Regions from separate parts of the Gordonia humi genome, predicted to be linked through region 2. Evidence: predicted binding sites of a transcription regulator. Region 2 holds the regulator's gene; each other region holds the start of a gene.
What was found. The regulator LexA, encoded in region 2, represses DNA repair genes until DNA is damaged. The targets are predictions, from matches to a motif close to CGAACANNTGTTCG.
Positions count from the first base shown of each region.

Region 1: the regulator LexA is predicted to act here: its motif matches at 1,468-1,481, upstream of BKA16_RS08000 (DUF222 domain-containing protein).
Region 3: the regulator LexA is predicted to act here: its motif matches at 1,395-1,408, upstream of ruvC (crossover junction endodeoxyribonuclease RuvC).
Region 4: the regulator LexA is predicted to act here: its motif matches at 1,540-1,553, upstream of BKA16_RS21800 (DUF222 domain-containing protein).

Region 1 is NZ_JACIFP010000001.1:1,714,168-1,717,964, forward strand. It holds gene BKA16_RS07990 (wax ester/triacylglycerol synthase domain-containing protein) at 1-128, shown strand, start outside; gene BKA16_RS07995 (carbohydrate kinase family protein) at 362-1,300, shown strand; gene BKA16_RS08000 (DUF222 domain-containing protein) at 1,497-3,104, shown strand; gene BKA16_RS08005 (condensation domain-containing protein) at 3,163-3,797, opposite strand, start outside.
Region 2 is NZ_JACIFP010000001.1:2,948,283-2,952,079, forward strand. It holds gene BKA16_RS13530 (phosphoenolpyruvate--protein phosphotransferase) at 1-1,135, shown strand, start outside; partial or broken gene BKA16_RS13535 (IS5 family transposase) at 1,148-2,063, opposite strand; gene lexA (transcriptional repressor LexA) at 2,159-2,830, opposite strand; gene BKA16_RS13545 (LysM peptidoglycan-binding domain-containing protein) at 2,954-3,613, shown strand; gene nrdR (transcriptional regulator NrdR) at 3,662-3,797, shown strand, end outside.
Region 3 is NZ_JACIFP010000001.1:3,329,631-3,333,427, forward strand. It holds gene ruvB (Holliday junction branch migration DNA helicase RuvB) at 1-210, opposite strand, end outside; gene ruvA (Holliday junction branch migration protein RuvA) at 207-800, opposite strand; gene ruvC (crossover junction endodeoxyribonuclease RuvC) at 797-1,369, opposite strand; gene BKA16_RS15275 (YebC/PmpR family DNA-binding transcriptional regulator) at 1,514-2,269, opposite strand; gene pdxT (pyridoxal 5'-phosphate synthase glutaminase subunit PdxT) at 2,333-2,944, opposite strand; gene BKA16_RS15285 (acyl-CoA thioesterase domain-containing protein) at 2,941-3,792, opposite strand.
Region 4 is NZ_JACIFP010000001.1:4,707,608-4,711,404, reverse strand. It holds gene BKA16_RS21800 (DUF222 domain-containing protein) at 1-1,479, opposite strand, end outside; gene BKA16_RS21795 (response regulator transcription factor) at 1,689-2,390, shown strand; gene BKA16_RS21790 (sensor histidine kinase) at 2,387-3,797, shown strand, end outside.

The sequences.
Region 1 (3,797 bases), 1.2 Mb from region 2:
CGCTGTCGGTGACCGGTCTGATCCTCGGCGCACGCACGACGCTCGGCGTGATCGCCGACCCGGATGCTCTGCCGGGATACGCTGCGCGTCTGGTCGAGGTGCTCGGCGAGGTGATCGGGCAGGCGTAGGAGCTGTGCCGCGAGGGTTTCGACTCCGGCTCCCCTGCGGCGTCGAACGGCTCGACCAGCCGTGGTCTTGCTCGCGTGGATGGAACCTCTGCTCGGAGCCGACCTCGTATAGTGACCGGCTCCGAGCACACGTCCCGTCTGCGCGCGGTGATCGCGGTACCGGTCGAGTCCGATGTCGATAGCATCGAACCGTTGTCGGGGCACCGGGCCTCGACTCGGAGGTGTTGTGACACATGATCATCGTGGGTGGTGAAGCACTCGTCGACCTGGTGCCGACCGTGGCCGGCGACGGATCGGCGGCGCTGCGACCGGCATTGGGCGGCGGTCCGTTCAATGCGGCGATCGCCATGGCCCGACTCGGCGCCGATACCGGGTTCCTGTCGCGGATCTCGACCGACGGCTTCGGGAACTCCCTGGCCGCGCGTCTGCGCGATGAGGGAGTGGACCTCGACCTCGTGCAGCGCGGGGACGAGCTGACGACGCTCGCCGTGACCGACACCTCCGATCCCGGCGCGGTCCGCTACGGCTTCTACGTGAACGGCACCGCGGACCGGCTCGTCGCCGATCCCGGGCCGCTGCCCGACGACGTCCGCGCGGTGGTGCTCGGCACGTTGTCGATGGTCTTGGAACCGGGAGCGTCGGTGTACGACGCCGTGCTTGCGCGCGAATCCGCGGCTGGGCGGGTGACCGTCGTCGACCCGAACATCCGCGCCGCAGTCATCGATGACCCGGCCGCGTACCGTGCCCGCTTCGTTGAGCGGCTGGCCCACACCACGATCGTGAAGGCCTCGATCGACGACATCGCCTGGCTGGCCGACGTCGCGGAGGAGTCGACGCTCGACGACGTGCTTCCCGTGGTGCGGTCCTGGATCGAGGCGGGCGCGGAGGCCGTCGTCGTGACGCTGGGCGCGGACGGGATCGCGGCGGTCACCTCGTCCGGCGTCGTCCGATCTCCAGGTGTGAAAGCCGAGGTCGTCGACACCATCGGCGCCGGTGACACCGTTCTCGGCGCGCTGCTCGCTCGACTCCACCTGGAACACGAGCTGACGGTCGGCGGTGTGCGGGCGATGTCGTCGGACGCGTGGGCCGACGTGCTCGGCTTCGCCGTCAGAGCCGCGGCCGTCACCGTCTCGCGGCCGGGTGCCGATCCGCCGCGGATCACGGATCTCTGAGAGGGCTTCGGCACCGTCGGCCGTCCACTCGCGGACGCGGCATCGCGGACGAACGGGCGAGAATCGATGTGACAGGGGACGGGGTCTGGTCTTCCTATTGCAGGCCGCTTCGCCGTGCTTCCTGTCTGAAACACCCCTTGACTAAGGGTGACACATCTCACTATAATCGAATGTACGTTCGATCATGGGGGTTGGGATGCACACCACGTTGGGGGACCAGAAAGCCTCGACGATCGCGGTCGAGGATGGTGCGATCATCGTTCGGATCGCGATGCCGGAGACGGCGCAGGGTGCTGATGTCGATCAGGCGGCGTTGTTGCAGTTCGCGGCGCGGTCGGATTCGTTTCAGGGTTTCATCCTGTGGCAGCGGTACGTCGCGGTCTACCGGGTGTGGGAGGGCAAGGTCGCTGCCGCCGTCGATGCGGCGTCGGAGGTCGGTGTGGACTCGTTCTCGCGGGTCTACGATCCGCTGTGCCAGACCGCGGCCTCGTATGCGGTGTTGACCGGTAGTAGGCAGTTCACTGCGGAGCGGTTCGTTGATCGGGCGATCTCGATGGTGGAGCGTGTCCCCGAACTGGGCACGCTGATGCGTGATGGGGTGGTGACGCCGGGCTGGTTTCACGCCGCGTTGGCGCAGACCGAGGGTGTGCTCGATGAGGATGTTCTCGCGGTGATCGATCACGAGGCCGCGGCGCGGTTGCGGGAGATGGGTGCTCTGTCGGCGAGCCGCGTGGTGATGACGGTCAACGGTGTCGTCGCAGAGTACGACGTTGATGCGGCGCTGGCTGCTCGGGAGGCGGCCAAGGTCGGGAAGAAGGTCGTCACGGCTCCGGTCGATGCGGAACTGTCGGAGTTATCGGTCACTGCTGCCGCCGAGGATGTCGAACTCGCGTCGAAGTCACTCGACGCTGTTGTCGACGGGGTGTGCGAGGACGATCCGCGGAGTAAGCAGGTGCGTCGCTCGGATGCGGCGATCGCTCGTCTGCGTGGTGTGCCGTTCACCTGTCGGTGTGGTGAGGATGACTGTCCGGCTCGGTTGTCGGAGGAGGAGATCGCCGGGCGTGCGAGCAAGATCGTGCTGCATGTGATCGCCCGCCGCGAAACCCTGGAGGGTGATTCGGAGACGCCGGCGTTCCTCGACGGGTTCGGTCCGATCTCGGCCGAGCATGCTCGCGAGGTCGCGCAGCGGGGTGACACCACCGCCCGCACCTTGGATGTGGGTGAGCTGATGAACGGGACCGCGCAGGCCGCCGACGGGTACCGGCCGACGGCGGCGTGCGATACCGCGGTGCGTGCACTGCACGGTGAGTGCTCGGTGATCGGATGTGTCGAGGCCGCGTGGAACTGCGACTTGGACCATGTCCAGGAATACGATCATGCGGATCCGGCGGCTGGTGGTCCGACGTGTCCGTGCAATCTCGTCCCGCGCTGTCGGTTCCATCATGGGCTGAAGACTCATGTTCGCGGGTGGGTCGATGATCTGATCGTTGATGCGACTGGTGTGGTGTGGACGGAGATCACGACGCCGGAGGGGATCACGGTGCGGGCTCGGGCGTTGAATTCGTGGTTGGTGCCGGAGTTGGGGTTGTTGCCGTGTTCGCATCCGGGTCGGGTGGTTGATGTCGATGCGGTTGATGTCGATGCGGTTGATGTGGGTTCGGGGCCGGTGCGTTCGTTGACGCGGACGCGGGCCAAGCATCGGTATCGGATGAGGATCCGGGCGGCGAACCGCCGCGCCCGTGCGGGTGTGCCGATGCCGATGCCGAACGCGGAATTCGCGGACTGGGGCGAACCGCCCTTCTGACCCGGCGGCGGGCGGCCACAGCGTCGCGGACGAGTGCGAGTTCTGCGGTCGCCCAGTCCTATGCGTCTACGGCCCGTAGCGACGTCAGCGGCGTATCCGCCGTATCCGGCAGTCCCGCGGTCAGTCTTTCGGCCGCATCGGCCACCCGCTCCGCGTACCGCTCGTCGAGCACGTCGGTTCGATACTCCAGCTCGAGGTGGACGGCGTCGTGCTCGTCGAACTCGAAGGAGATGCTCAACGGGTAATGGACGACGTCTTTGAACACGGTCTCGCACGTGACATGCGCGCCTGCGGGGATCGGTACGCCGCGCAGGGGCGCGTTCTTGACGAGCGTCATGATCTCGGCGACGGGGAATCGTCCGCCCGCGCCGCGCAGCGCGGTGAGGACGGTGCCGTAGTCGACCGATGAGTGCTCCATCGCCTCGAAGACCGTCGCGACCGCGGAACGGAGGGCGTCGCCGACGGTTCCGGCGAGCCCGAAGCGGAAGCGCATCGGGACGATGTTGCCCGAGTAGCCGACCTCGTCGACGGTCTCAGCGGGTCCTCTGTTGTCGGCGGGCACCAGGATCACGAAGTCGTCGGCGCCGGTCACGGCGTACACGGTGAGCGCCGAGACGGCGACGAACAGCGAATTCGGCGTCGCGTCCACCTCCCGCGCGAAGGCGATCAGCCGAGCGACGACGTCGTCGGACA
Region 2 (3,797 bases):
CGGCCTGGCGATGCGATTGGGCGGCCCGAGCAGCCATACGGCGATCATCGCGCGCCAACTCGGCATCCCGTGCGTCGTCGCGGCGGCGGACCTCGATCAGATCGTGTCGGGTGCGATGGGCTATGTGGACGGGACGACCGGTGAGGTCGGGTCCGATCCGGACGCGGCGTTGATCGAAGCCGCCGTCGCCCGGGCCCGCGATCAGGCCGCGGCCGCGGCGGCGTGGCGCGGTCCGGGAGTCACCGCGGACGGGCATCCGGTCGCGATCCTGGCCAACGTCGCGGACGGCGTCTCGGCGCGTACGGCCTCCTCGGCGCCCGTCGAAGGCGTCGGCCTGTTCCGGACCGAACTGGCGTTCCTGGATCGGGCCACCGAGCCCACCGTCGAGGAGCAGACCGCGCTCTACCGCGAGGTGATCGACGCGTTCGCGGGACAGAAGGTCGTCATCCGCACTCTCGACGCGGGATCGGACAAGCCGCTGCGGTTCGTCGAGACCGAGGAGGAACCGAATCCGGCGATGGGCGTGCGTGGAAACCGCACCGCCGTCGCGCATCCGGAGATCCGCCGCGGCCAACTCGACGCGCTCGCCGCGGCCGCGGAAGGGGTGGCGTCCGTGCCGTGGGTCATGGCGCCGATGATCGCCACGGTCGACGAGGCGCGTGAGTTCGCGGAGCAGGTGCGCTCACGCGGTCTGGTACCGGGTGTGATGGTCGAGGTGCCGTCGGCGGCGGTTCTGGCCGATGCGATCCTCGCCGAGGTCGACTTCGTCTCGATCGGCACCAACGATCTGACGCAGTACACGATGGCCGCCGATCGGATGTCCCCCGAGCTGGCGTCGCTGACCGATCCCTGGCAGCCCGCCGTGCTGTCCCTCATCGGCATGGTCGGCGCGGCGGGCGAACGGGCGGGCAAGAACGTCGGCGTGTGCGGTGAGGCGGCGGCAGACCCGCTCCTGGCGTGCGTGCTGGTGGGTCTGGGCGTGCGATCGCTCTCGTCGGCCCCCGCCGCGTCGCCGGCCGTCGGGCTCAAGTTGAGCGCCGTGAGCATGGCTCAGTGTCGCGACGCCGCCCGGGCAGCCTCGACCGCGACGAGTGCGATCGCCGCCCGCGAGGCCGCCCGAGCAGTGATCGGCTAGGGCGTGTCTCCTTTATCTGCGTAGCCAGGTCAGGATTGCGCTGAGGACGGCCCCGGCCCGGTAGGTGATCGCGAGTTTGTCGTAGCGAGTGGCCAGACCGCGCCACTGTTTGATGTAGGCGAACGAACGCTCGACGACGTTGCGGTTCTTGTAGGCGGTGGCATTGAAGGCCGGTGGTCGTCCGCCCTTGCTTCCACGCCGACCACGGGCTGCGATCGTGTCCTGCTTCTCCGGGATCGCCGCGCAGATTCCGCGCCGCCGCAGATAGCCGCGGGTGACGCCGGAGGCGTAGGCGCGGTCGGCGATGACCGTGTCCGGCCGGGTCCGCGGCCTTCCCGGGCCGTGGCGGGGAACGTAAATGTCTTCCAGTACGGCCGGGAGCATGACGCCGTCGTTACGCTGGCCGCCGGTGATCACCACGGCCAGCGGCCGACCGTTGCCGTCGACGGCGTGATGGATCTTCGTGGTCAGTCCTCCACGGGATCGGCCGATGCCGTGACCTGCTGGTTCAATCTCCTCGAAGGGGAGATTCTTGTAATTCGAGGATGCCCCCTGTGTCCTGCTCGGGTCGGGTCGTGTTCGTCGCGTGCTGGTGTGCACGGTTGATCGTGCCGTCGATCGAGACGCTCCAGTCGATGTCCCCGTCGGCGTCAGCGTCGGCAAGGACATGCGCCAGGATCAGGTCCCAGGTTCCATCGGCCGCGTAGCGGCGGTGTCGCTTCCACACCGTCTGCCATGGACCGAACTGATCACGCGGCAGATCCCGCCACGGAATCCCGGCTCGGTACCGATAGGCGATGCCTTCCACAACACGCCTGTTGTCGGCGAACGGACGCGCTTGCTTGCCGGCATTAGACGGCAGCAATGGTTCGATCAGATCCCACTCATCGTCTGTGAACACCTGAAAACGCGATCTCGTGGTTCCCACGAAAGCAGCATGCCGCGCAACGGCGCCCAGACTTGGGAGACACGCCCTAGCAGTGATCGGCCAGGTGCGATCGGCCAGGGCGGCCGGGCGCGCACTCAGATGCGGCGCATCACGGTGACCACTTTGCCGAGGATCGCGGCGTCGTCGCCGGGAATCGGATCGAAGTGTTCGTTGTGCGGCATCAGCCACACGTGTCCGTCCCGACGCTTGAACGTCTTGACGGTGGCCTCGCCGTCGATCATCGCGGCGACGATGTCGCCGTTCTCGGCGACGTTCTGCTGACGCACCACCACCCAGTCGCCGTCGCAGATGGCGGCGTCGACCATCGACTCGCCGACCACGCGGAGCATGAAGAGCGATCCGTCGCCGACGAGTTCCTTGGGCATCGGGAAGACGTCCTCGACCGCCTGCTCGGCCAGGATCGGACCACCCGCGGCGATGCGACCGAGCACCGGGACGAACGTCGGCCTCGGCAGCGACTCCGACGAGTCGTCGGCAGGAGGGGTGCGGTTGTCGTCGCGCACGTTGACCGCCCGGGGGCGATGCGGATCGCGCTTGAGCAGTCCGCGACGCTCGAGCGTGCGGAGCTGGTGCGCCACCGACGATGTGGAGGTGAGGCCGACGGCCTCACCGATCTCTCGGATGCTGGGCGGGTAGCCGCGTTCGCGGACCGACTTGCGAATGACCTCGAGCACCTCCCGCTGGCGCTGCGTCAGGGACGCCTCCAGGGTCGAGGTCGAGAGCAGGGGGTCGGGCTCGTCAGTCATCGTCGGTCCTTCCTCATTGCGCGGTGATCATTCGAACATCGCGATTGGCTCTGCCCCGACACTAGTCGAACAGATCACAGATTTCAAACAATTGTTCGACGTGTTGCTGACATTGTCGGACCCATGGTGTTAACTATCGAACAAGAGTTCTTCGAACAGACGATCGATGAGGAGCATCCGATGAGTCAGGCACTGATCTCGCGCACCGACGAGCAGTACGTCCGCGCTCCCAAGCGCATCCGTGAGAGCACTATGACCTGCGACGTTCCGGTCGTCCGGCTGCGGCCTGTCGCATCGGCCGACACGGTGCGGGCGGGCGAGCGATGCCGACCGACGGGACGGCCGCCGCGTCGAACGGGCGACCCCGCGAGCCGCCGCGGCGAGCAGCCGAAGCAGTGGGAGCCGCGCGCTCGGAGTGCCGTGTCCGCGGAGACGTTCGAACATTCGGCGAGGGCGGTGGCGCCGAGTCGGCATTCGAACATCGACCCGGCGATCCGGCGTCGACGAACGATCGGCGCGCTCGGGGTGGGTGCCGTGCTCGCCGGTGCCGTCTGGCTGGTCGCCGTCGTCGGTTCGAACGTCGAGGACGCGGCCACGCCCTCGACGCCGGGCAGCACCCAGGTGGTTCATGTGCGGACCGGGGAGTCGCTCTCGGACGTCGCGCAGCGGATCGCGCCGACGCTTCCCGTCGCGGGCGTCGTGGAGCAGCTGCGCGAACTGAATCACCTCGACACCGCGGGCCTGCGGGTCAGTCAGCCGCTCGTGGCGCCTGCGTACCGCTAGTCGGGCGCACGTGTGAGTCCCCATGCGGGCGGCGGGTATTCTCGTGACATGCGCTGCCCGTTCTGCAAGAACGACGACACACGAGTGGTGGACTCCCGCGTCGGAGACGACGGCATGGCGATCCGCCGCCGTCGATCGTGCGCGGAGTGCGGTCGCCGATTCAGCACCGTCGAGACCGCGGTCC
Region 3 (3,797 bases), 380 kb from region 2:
GAGTCCGGGCGGACCCGACAGCAGGATGTGGTCGGGAGTCCGTCCGCGCCCTCGCGCGGCGTGCAGGACGAGTTCGAGCTGTTCCCGGACCTTCGGCTGCCCGACGAACTCGGCGAGGCTGCTCGGTCGTAGGCTCGCGTCGAGATCACGGTCGGCGGGGATGGCGTCGGCCGTGAGAAATCCGTCGTCGGCGTCGAAACCGTCGGTCATCGACGCGGTCCGAGTCCGGCGAGCGCGGTCCGCAGCAGCGTCGCGGAGTCGGCGTCGGGTTGTCCGGCCAGAACGGCGGCGACCGCCTGCTGCGCGGCGTTCTCGGTGAAGCCGAGACCGATGAGCGCCTCGACCACCTGGGCTCCGACGCCCGTCTCCGGGGCACCGGGCACACCCGCTCCGACCGGGGCGGCGGCCACCTTGTCGCGCAGTTCCACGACCAGACGCTCGGCCACCCGCTTGCCGATGCCGGGCACCGCGGTCAGCGCCTTGGCGTCCGATTCGGCGAGCGCGCGACGCAGACTGTCCGGTTCGAGGACGGCCAGGGTGGCCATCGCGAGCCGGGGTCCGACGCCGGTGACGGTCTGCAGCAGACCGAACAGCTCACGCGCCTCCGGATCGGTGAATCCGTACAGGGTCATCGAGTCCTCGCGCACGATCATCGACGTGAGCAGGCGCGCATGCTCCCCGCGGGTGAGTCTGCCGATGGTCGGCGGCGTCGCCAGCACCCGGTAGCCGACGCCAGCGCATTCGACGACGACGTGGTCGAGGGCGATCTCGACGACCTCTCCCGAGACAGACCTGATCATCGTGCTGCAGCCTCCTCCTGTGCCGCCTTCAGGCGCGCACGGTGCCGATCCTGAGCCGCCTTGGCCTTCGCGGCGGCCTCCTCCATCCGGTCGTTCAGGGGACCGCGCCAGCAGTGGCAGACCGCCAGCGCGAGGGCGTCCGCGGCGTCGGCGGGCTTAGGCGCGGTCTGCATCCCGAGGATCCGGGTGATCATCATCGTCACCTGGGCCTTGTCGGCGCGACCGGAACCGGTGACCGCGGCCTTGACCTCCGACGGCGTGTGGAAGCGGACCGGGATGTCGCGCTGCGCGGCGGCCAGGGCGACGACGCCCGCCGCCTGCGCGGTGCCCATCGCGGTGCTCACCTGACGCTGCGCGAAGACGCGCTCGACGGCCACCACGTCCGGTCGATGCGTGTCGAGCCAGTGCTCGACGGCCGTGTGGATCTTCAGCAGCCGCTCGGCCAGATCCATGGCGGCCGGGGTGCGCACGACGTCGACGTCGAGCGCGGTGACCTTACGACCCGAGCCGGACTCCACCAGTGCGACACCGCACCTCGTCAGCCCCGGATCGACGCCCATCACGCGCACCTTCGCGACCCACCTCTCCCGATTACGAACAGTTGTTCGAGATTGTATCGCATGGTCGCCCCGCATCGCGCCGCCGACACGGCCGTGCCGACGGCGAAGGCCCGGCGTCCGCCGATCGCGGTGCCGGGCCTTCGTCTAAGGAGGTCAGTCCTCGTCGAGCTGTGCGAGCACCTCGTCGCTGATGTCGACGTTGCTGTAGACGTTCTGCACGTCGTCGGAGTCCTCGAGGGCGTCGATGAGCTTCATCATCTTGCGAGCGCCGTCGACGTCCACCGCGACCTCGACCGACGCGCGGAAGTCCGGTTCGGCAGAGTCGTAGTCGATGCCCGCCTCCTGCAGCGCGGTGCGCACGGCCACGAGGTCGCCCGGTTCGCTGACCACCTCGAAGGTCTCGCCGAGGTCGGTGACCTCTTCGGCGCCGGCGTCGAGAACCGCCATCAGGACGTCGTCCTCGGTCTGGTCGCCCTTCTCGAGCGTCACGACGCCCTTACGGGTGAACAGGTACGAGACCGAACCCGGGTCGGCCATGTTGCCGCCGTTGCGGCTCATCGCGGTGCGGACCTCGGTGGCCGCACGGTTGCGGTTGTCGGTGAGGCACTCGATCAGGATCGCCACGCCGTTCGGGCCGTAGCCCTCGTAGGTGATGTTCTGCCAGTCGGCGCCGCCGCCCTCTTCACCGCCGCCGCGCTTGCGGGCGCGCTCGATGTTGTCGTTCGGGACCGACGACTTCTTCGCCTTCTGGATCGCGTCGTAGAGCGTCGGGTTGCCCGCAGGATCACCACCACCCGTACGGGCGGCCACCTCGATGTTCTTGATCAGCTTGGCGAACATCTTGCCGCGCTTGGCGTCGATGGCCGCCTTCTTGTGCTTGGTGGTGGCCCATTTGGAGTGGCCGCTCATGGTGGTGATCCCTTCCGTGTACGCAGTCCCGGCGCTGTCCGCACCGGAAGTGACTGTGAAATCTTACGCCGCCCGAACCATGTCGACGAAGTACCCGTGCACTCGATGGTCGCCGGTGACCTCCGGATGGAACGAGGTGGCCAGCACGTTCGCCTGTCGGACGGCGACGACGCGCCCGGCCGCCGGGCCCTGCGGGACGGTGGCCAGAACGTCGACGTTCTCGCCGACCGACTCGACCCACGGCGCGCGGATGAACACCGCGCGCATCGGAGCGGCGTCCGCGACATCGGTGATGCCGCGGAACTCCAGATCGGTCTCGAACGACTCGACTTGCCGTCCGAATGCGTTGCGCCGCACCGTGATGTCGAGGGCGTCGAGGTGTCGCGCATCGGCGCGCGTGTCGAGGATCGCCGAGGCGAGCATGATCATCCCGGCGCAGGAGCCGTAGGCGGGCAGGCCGTCGCGCAGCCGCGCCCGCAGCGGGTCGAACAGATCGAACACGCCGAGCAGGCGACTCATGGCCGTCGACTCCCCGCCGGGGATCACGATCCCGTCGACGCGGTCGAGTTCGCTCACGCGTCGCACCGGCAGGACGTCCGCCCCGGCCGCCCGCAGACCCGCCGTGTGCTCGCGCACATCGCCCTGCAGTGCCAGGACCCCGATGAGCGGCGTCACTCGCGCACCGCGATGAAGGTGGCCTTGCCCTCGGGCACGCCGGTGCGCGTGAGGCCCTCCTGGGTCACCGCCGCGACCATGCGGCCGGCCCGATCGTAGATCCGGCCCTGGGTCAGCGAACGCGCGTGCGACGCCGACGGCGAGGTCTGGTCGTACAGCAGCCAGTCGTCGGCGCGGAACGGACGCAGGAACCACATGGCGTGATCGAGCGAGGCGCTCTGCACCGTCGCATCGGGGTGCGCGACCTTCGACGAGCCGAGCAGCGTCATATCGCTCATGTACGCCAGCGTGCACACGTGCAGGAGCTGATCGTCGGGCAGCGGTTTGCGGTAGCGGAACCAGACGCGCTGCTGCGATGCGAACCACCCGTGGGTCACGAGTTGGTCGGGCGGGACGATGCGGACGTCGAAGTTGTCCCATTCGGCGCGCAGGAGCTTGGCCGTGCCCTCGAGTTCGCTGCCGTCGGGCAGGCTCTCCGGGTCGGGCGCCGGCGGCATCGTGTCCTGGTGCTCGATCCCCTCGTCGTCGGCGACGTGGAACGAGGCCGACATGGAGAAGATCGTCTCGCCGTTCTGCACCCCGTTGACGCGACGCGTGACGAAGGACCGTCCGTCCCGGATGCGGTCCACCAGGAACACCGTCGGCTGGTGGGGTTTGCCCGGACGCAGGAAGTAGCCGTGCAGCGAGTGCACACCGAACTCCGCTCCGACGGTGCGTGTCGCGGCGACCAGCGCCTGGCCCGCGACCTGGCCGCCGAAGGTGCGGCGGAGCGCGCTGGCGAAGGCGCTGCCGCGATAGATGTCGTCGTCGATGCGCTCGACGGCAAGAATGTCCTCGATGTCTGCCACAGCAG
Region 4 (3,797 bases), 1.8 Mb from region 2:
GTCGAGGTCGGCCGCGCGAGCCGTCGCCTCGCATGCGGTGACATATCGGCGGCGGGACCGGATCTGCATCCGATACGCGTGCTTGGCCTTGGTCCGCGACCTCGACCGGGACGGCTGATCGGCGTCGTCGACCACACCCGGGGCGACGGGCTCGCCGTGCCGACACGGCACCGACCCCACCTCCGGCAGCAACCACATGTTCCGGGCCCGCGACCGCACCGTGTACCCCGTCGGCGTCGTCACCTCCGACCAGATGACGCCGTTCGCGTCGATGATCTGGTCATCGATCCACCCGTCCGCGAACGTCTTGTACAGGTGGTGCAGACGGCACTTGCTGTTGAGATTGCACGGGCATGTCGCACCACCGGCAGCCGGATCCTCATGATTGAACTCGACGACATGATCGAGATCTGACTTCCATGCCGGGCGCTCGCACCCGGGTTCGCTGCACACACCGTGCACGGCGCGGACCGCGGTATCGCATGCCGCCGTCGGCCGATACGGATTACCCGCCTGCGCCGCACCATCAGCCAGACCCGCGATGTCCAACGGCCGCAGGATCGCATCCCCACGAGCAGCAACCTCCCGGACGTGATGCGGGTCGATCACACCGAACCCGTCCATCCACCCCGCCTTGTCGGCGTCCCCGGCGATCGTGGCGGCATCGGCGACCACGTGGACCACGATCTTGGCGAGCGCGGCGGCGATCTCCTCGGCCGGCGCGGTGACCGGGCAGTCGTCGCGCCCACACGCGCACGCGAACCGACCCCCGGTCAACAACGCGACCGCTGCATCATGACGACGCTCGGCCTTACCCCGCGGGTCATGCTTGCACGCGGTCTCGGCCACCGCGGTCAGCGACGTGTCGATACGAGCCGCGTCCTCCGGCGACGTCGAGATCGCCACATCCGAACCGTCGACCTCATGCGAGACCGTCACGCCCTTACCGCGCGCTTCGCGCTTGGCGCGCAATCCGTCCGGATCGAGCTCAGCAACCGCACGACGCGCCGACTGGTCGGCATCCCCGCGTGACACACCGCCCATCTCGGCCAGATCCGCCGCCGTGGTCGCATCGATCGCGGCCACCAGGTCGGGGCCCTCGACACCGGTCACCTGCAAGATCACCGCATCGAACGCGGCGACACCGATCACCCCGTCCCGCAACAACCGGGCGACCTGCGGCAGACGTTCGACGGCTTCGGTCGCGTGATGGACCTGACGATCGGCCGCGCCGGCCGACACACACAAAGACACCGCCACCTCCCGCGAGACCGACGCGAACACGTCGACCACTCGCAGATCCACCGCATCCAACCCCACACCAGCCGCCGCGGCCGCACTGACCAGCATCCGGTACACCGTCTGGAACCGTTCGAACATCGCAGCACCCTCGATCGCCCGCAGATCATGCAGACGAGCACCACCATCCTCACCGGCGATCCTGAAACGATCGAGATCGATACCCACACCGTTCGTCATGATCACCACCCCGTTCCTTCAAAGAACCGGTCCAGCTGATCGAGCAGACCGAACGTTCATCGAACTGATGTTCTAAGTATAGATCAATGAAGTGATGAGAACAACAGTAATATCGAAAGAACGTTCTAAATCAGAAGGGTGTGCGTTCACAGGAACCTCCCAGCCTTCGGTCAGCGCCGATGCAGAAGCAGCGGGCATAGTGGGGAACTATGGTCGATACCCCTGCCGCCAAGATCCTCGTCGTCGACGATGAGGAGAACATTCGTGAACTGCTCACGGTCTCTCTGAAATTCCAGGGGCACGAGGTCAAGAGTGCGGCCGACGGCCCGGCGGCCATCGACATCGCACGCACCTACAAGCCCGACATTCTGATTCTGGACGTGATGATGCCCGGAATGGACGGATTCGGCCTCCTGCGCCGTCTCCGTGCGGACGGCATCGATGCGCCGGCGTTGTTCCTGTCGGCACGTGACTCGGTTGAGGACAAGGTCAACGGACTCACCATCGGCGGCGACGACTACGTGACCAAGCCGTTCAGCCTCGAGGAGGTGATCGCCCGGATCGGAGTCCTACTGCGGCGCAACGGAAGTGGCGAGAAGGCAAGTGAGCCGTCACGCATCGTGTTCGCCGACCTCGAACTCGACGAGGACACCCACGAGGTGTTCAAGGCGGGGGAGCTGGTCGCACTCTCGCCCACCGAGTTCACGTTGCTCCGGTACTTCATGGTGAACGCGGGCACCGTCCTGTCCAAGCCGCGGATTCTCGACCACGTCTGGAACTACGACTTCGGCGGCGATGTGAACGTCGTCGAATCGTATGTCTCGTACCTGCGGCGCAAGATCGACACCGGCCCGGTCCGCCTCATCCACACCCTCCGCGGCGTCGGCTACGTGATGCGCGAGCCGCGATGAGCGGACTTCCCGCACGGATCAAGGCCATGCCGCTGCGGGTGACGTTGGTCCTGCTGACGGTCGTTCTCGTGCTCGTGGGTCTCGGTGCGTCCGGGGTGGCGGTCACCTCAGCGATGCGCAGCGACCTGGTCTCACGCGTCGACTCCGGTCTGAACGATGCGATCAACGGCTGGGCTCAGCCGCGGGGGCCCCGCGAGATCGACGAACCCGGGCCACCCGGGCCGAGGCGACCACCGTCCCAGTACTTCGTGGCCACGGCCCTGCCCAATGGATTCGAGATCACCTTCAACGACTTCGGGTCGGTACCCGATCTGTCCGCGTTGCCCGCGGGCAACGCTGCGCCGAGCACCGTCGATTCGGTGGGCAGCGGACCGAAATGGCGTGCGGTGAAGAGCACCTCGGACGGTGTCGTCAGCGTCGTCGCGATCCCTCTCTCGGACGTCGACGCGACCATGACCAGGCTCATCTGGCTGCAGGTCGGAGTGGGACTGATCGTCGTGCTCCTCATCGGCGGCCTCAGCTACCTGTTGGTGCGCACGAGTCTGCGTCCGCTGCGCCGCGTCGAGGAGACCGCGCATGCGATCGCCGGCGGTGATCTGAACCGGCGCGTCCCGCCGAGACCGGCGAACACCGAAGTCGGCAGCCTCGGCGAGTCGGTCAACTCGATGCTGGCGCAGATCCAGGGCGCGTTCGCGGCGACTGCGGCGTCCGAACAGCAGGCGCGAGCGTCCGAAGAGAAGATGCGACGGTTCGTCGCCGACGCGTCGCATGAGCTGCGGACCCCGCTCACCTCGATCAAAGGTTTCGCCGAACTCATGTCGATCGGTGCCGCTCCCGATCCGAGCGATGCGGTGCGACGTATCTCCGGCGAGGCCGATCGCATGACAATGCTCGTCGAAGACCTTCTCGTGCTGGCTCGACTGGACGCGCAGCGGCCGCTCGACCTGGCACTGGTCGACGTGCTTCCGCTGCTCACCGATTCGGTGGAGGCGACCCGGGCGTCCGCTCCGGGACGTCGGATCGACTTGGATCTGAACGGATTCGACCCGGCGACGATGGTCTCCGGCGACCGGCTGCGCCTACGGCAAGTCCTCGGGAACCTCCTCGGGAACGCCATCGCGCACACCGACGGCGACATCTCGGTCACCGCGCGGATCGACGAGGGCGACGTCGTCGTTGAGGTGTCCGATCACGGACCCGGACTCACCGACGAGGAACGCGACCACGTGTTCGAGCGCTTCTATCGCGGTGACCCGTCGCGCCATCGCGACGCGACCGGGTCGGGGAGCGGCCTCGGGCTGTCGATCGTGGCCGCGCTCGTCCACGCGCACGGCGGTCGCGTCGGCGTCCGATCGGAGCCCGGTGAGGGCGCCTGCTTCTGGTTCGCGCTCCCGCGCGCGGAAGAGT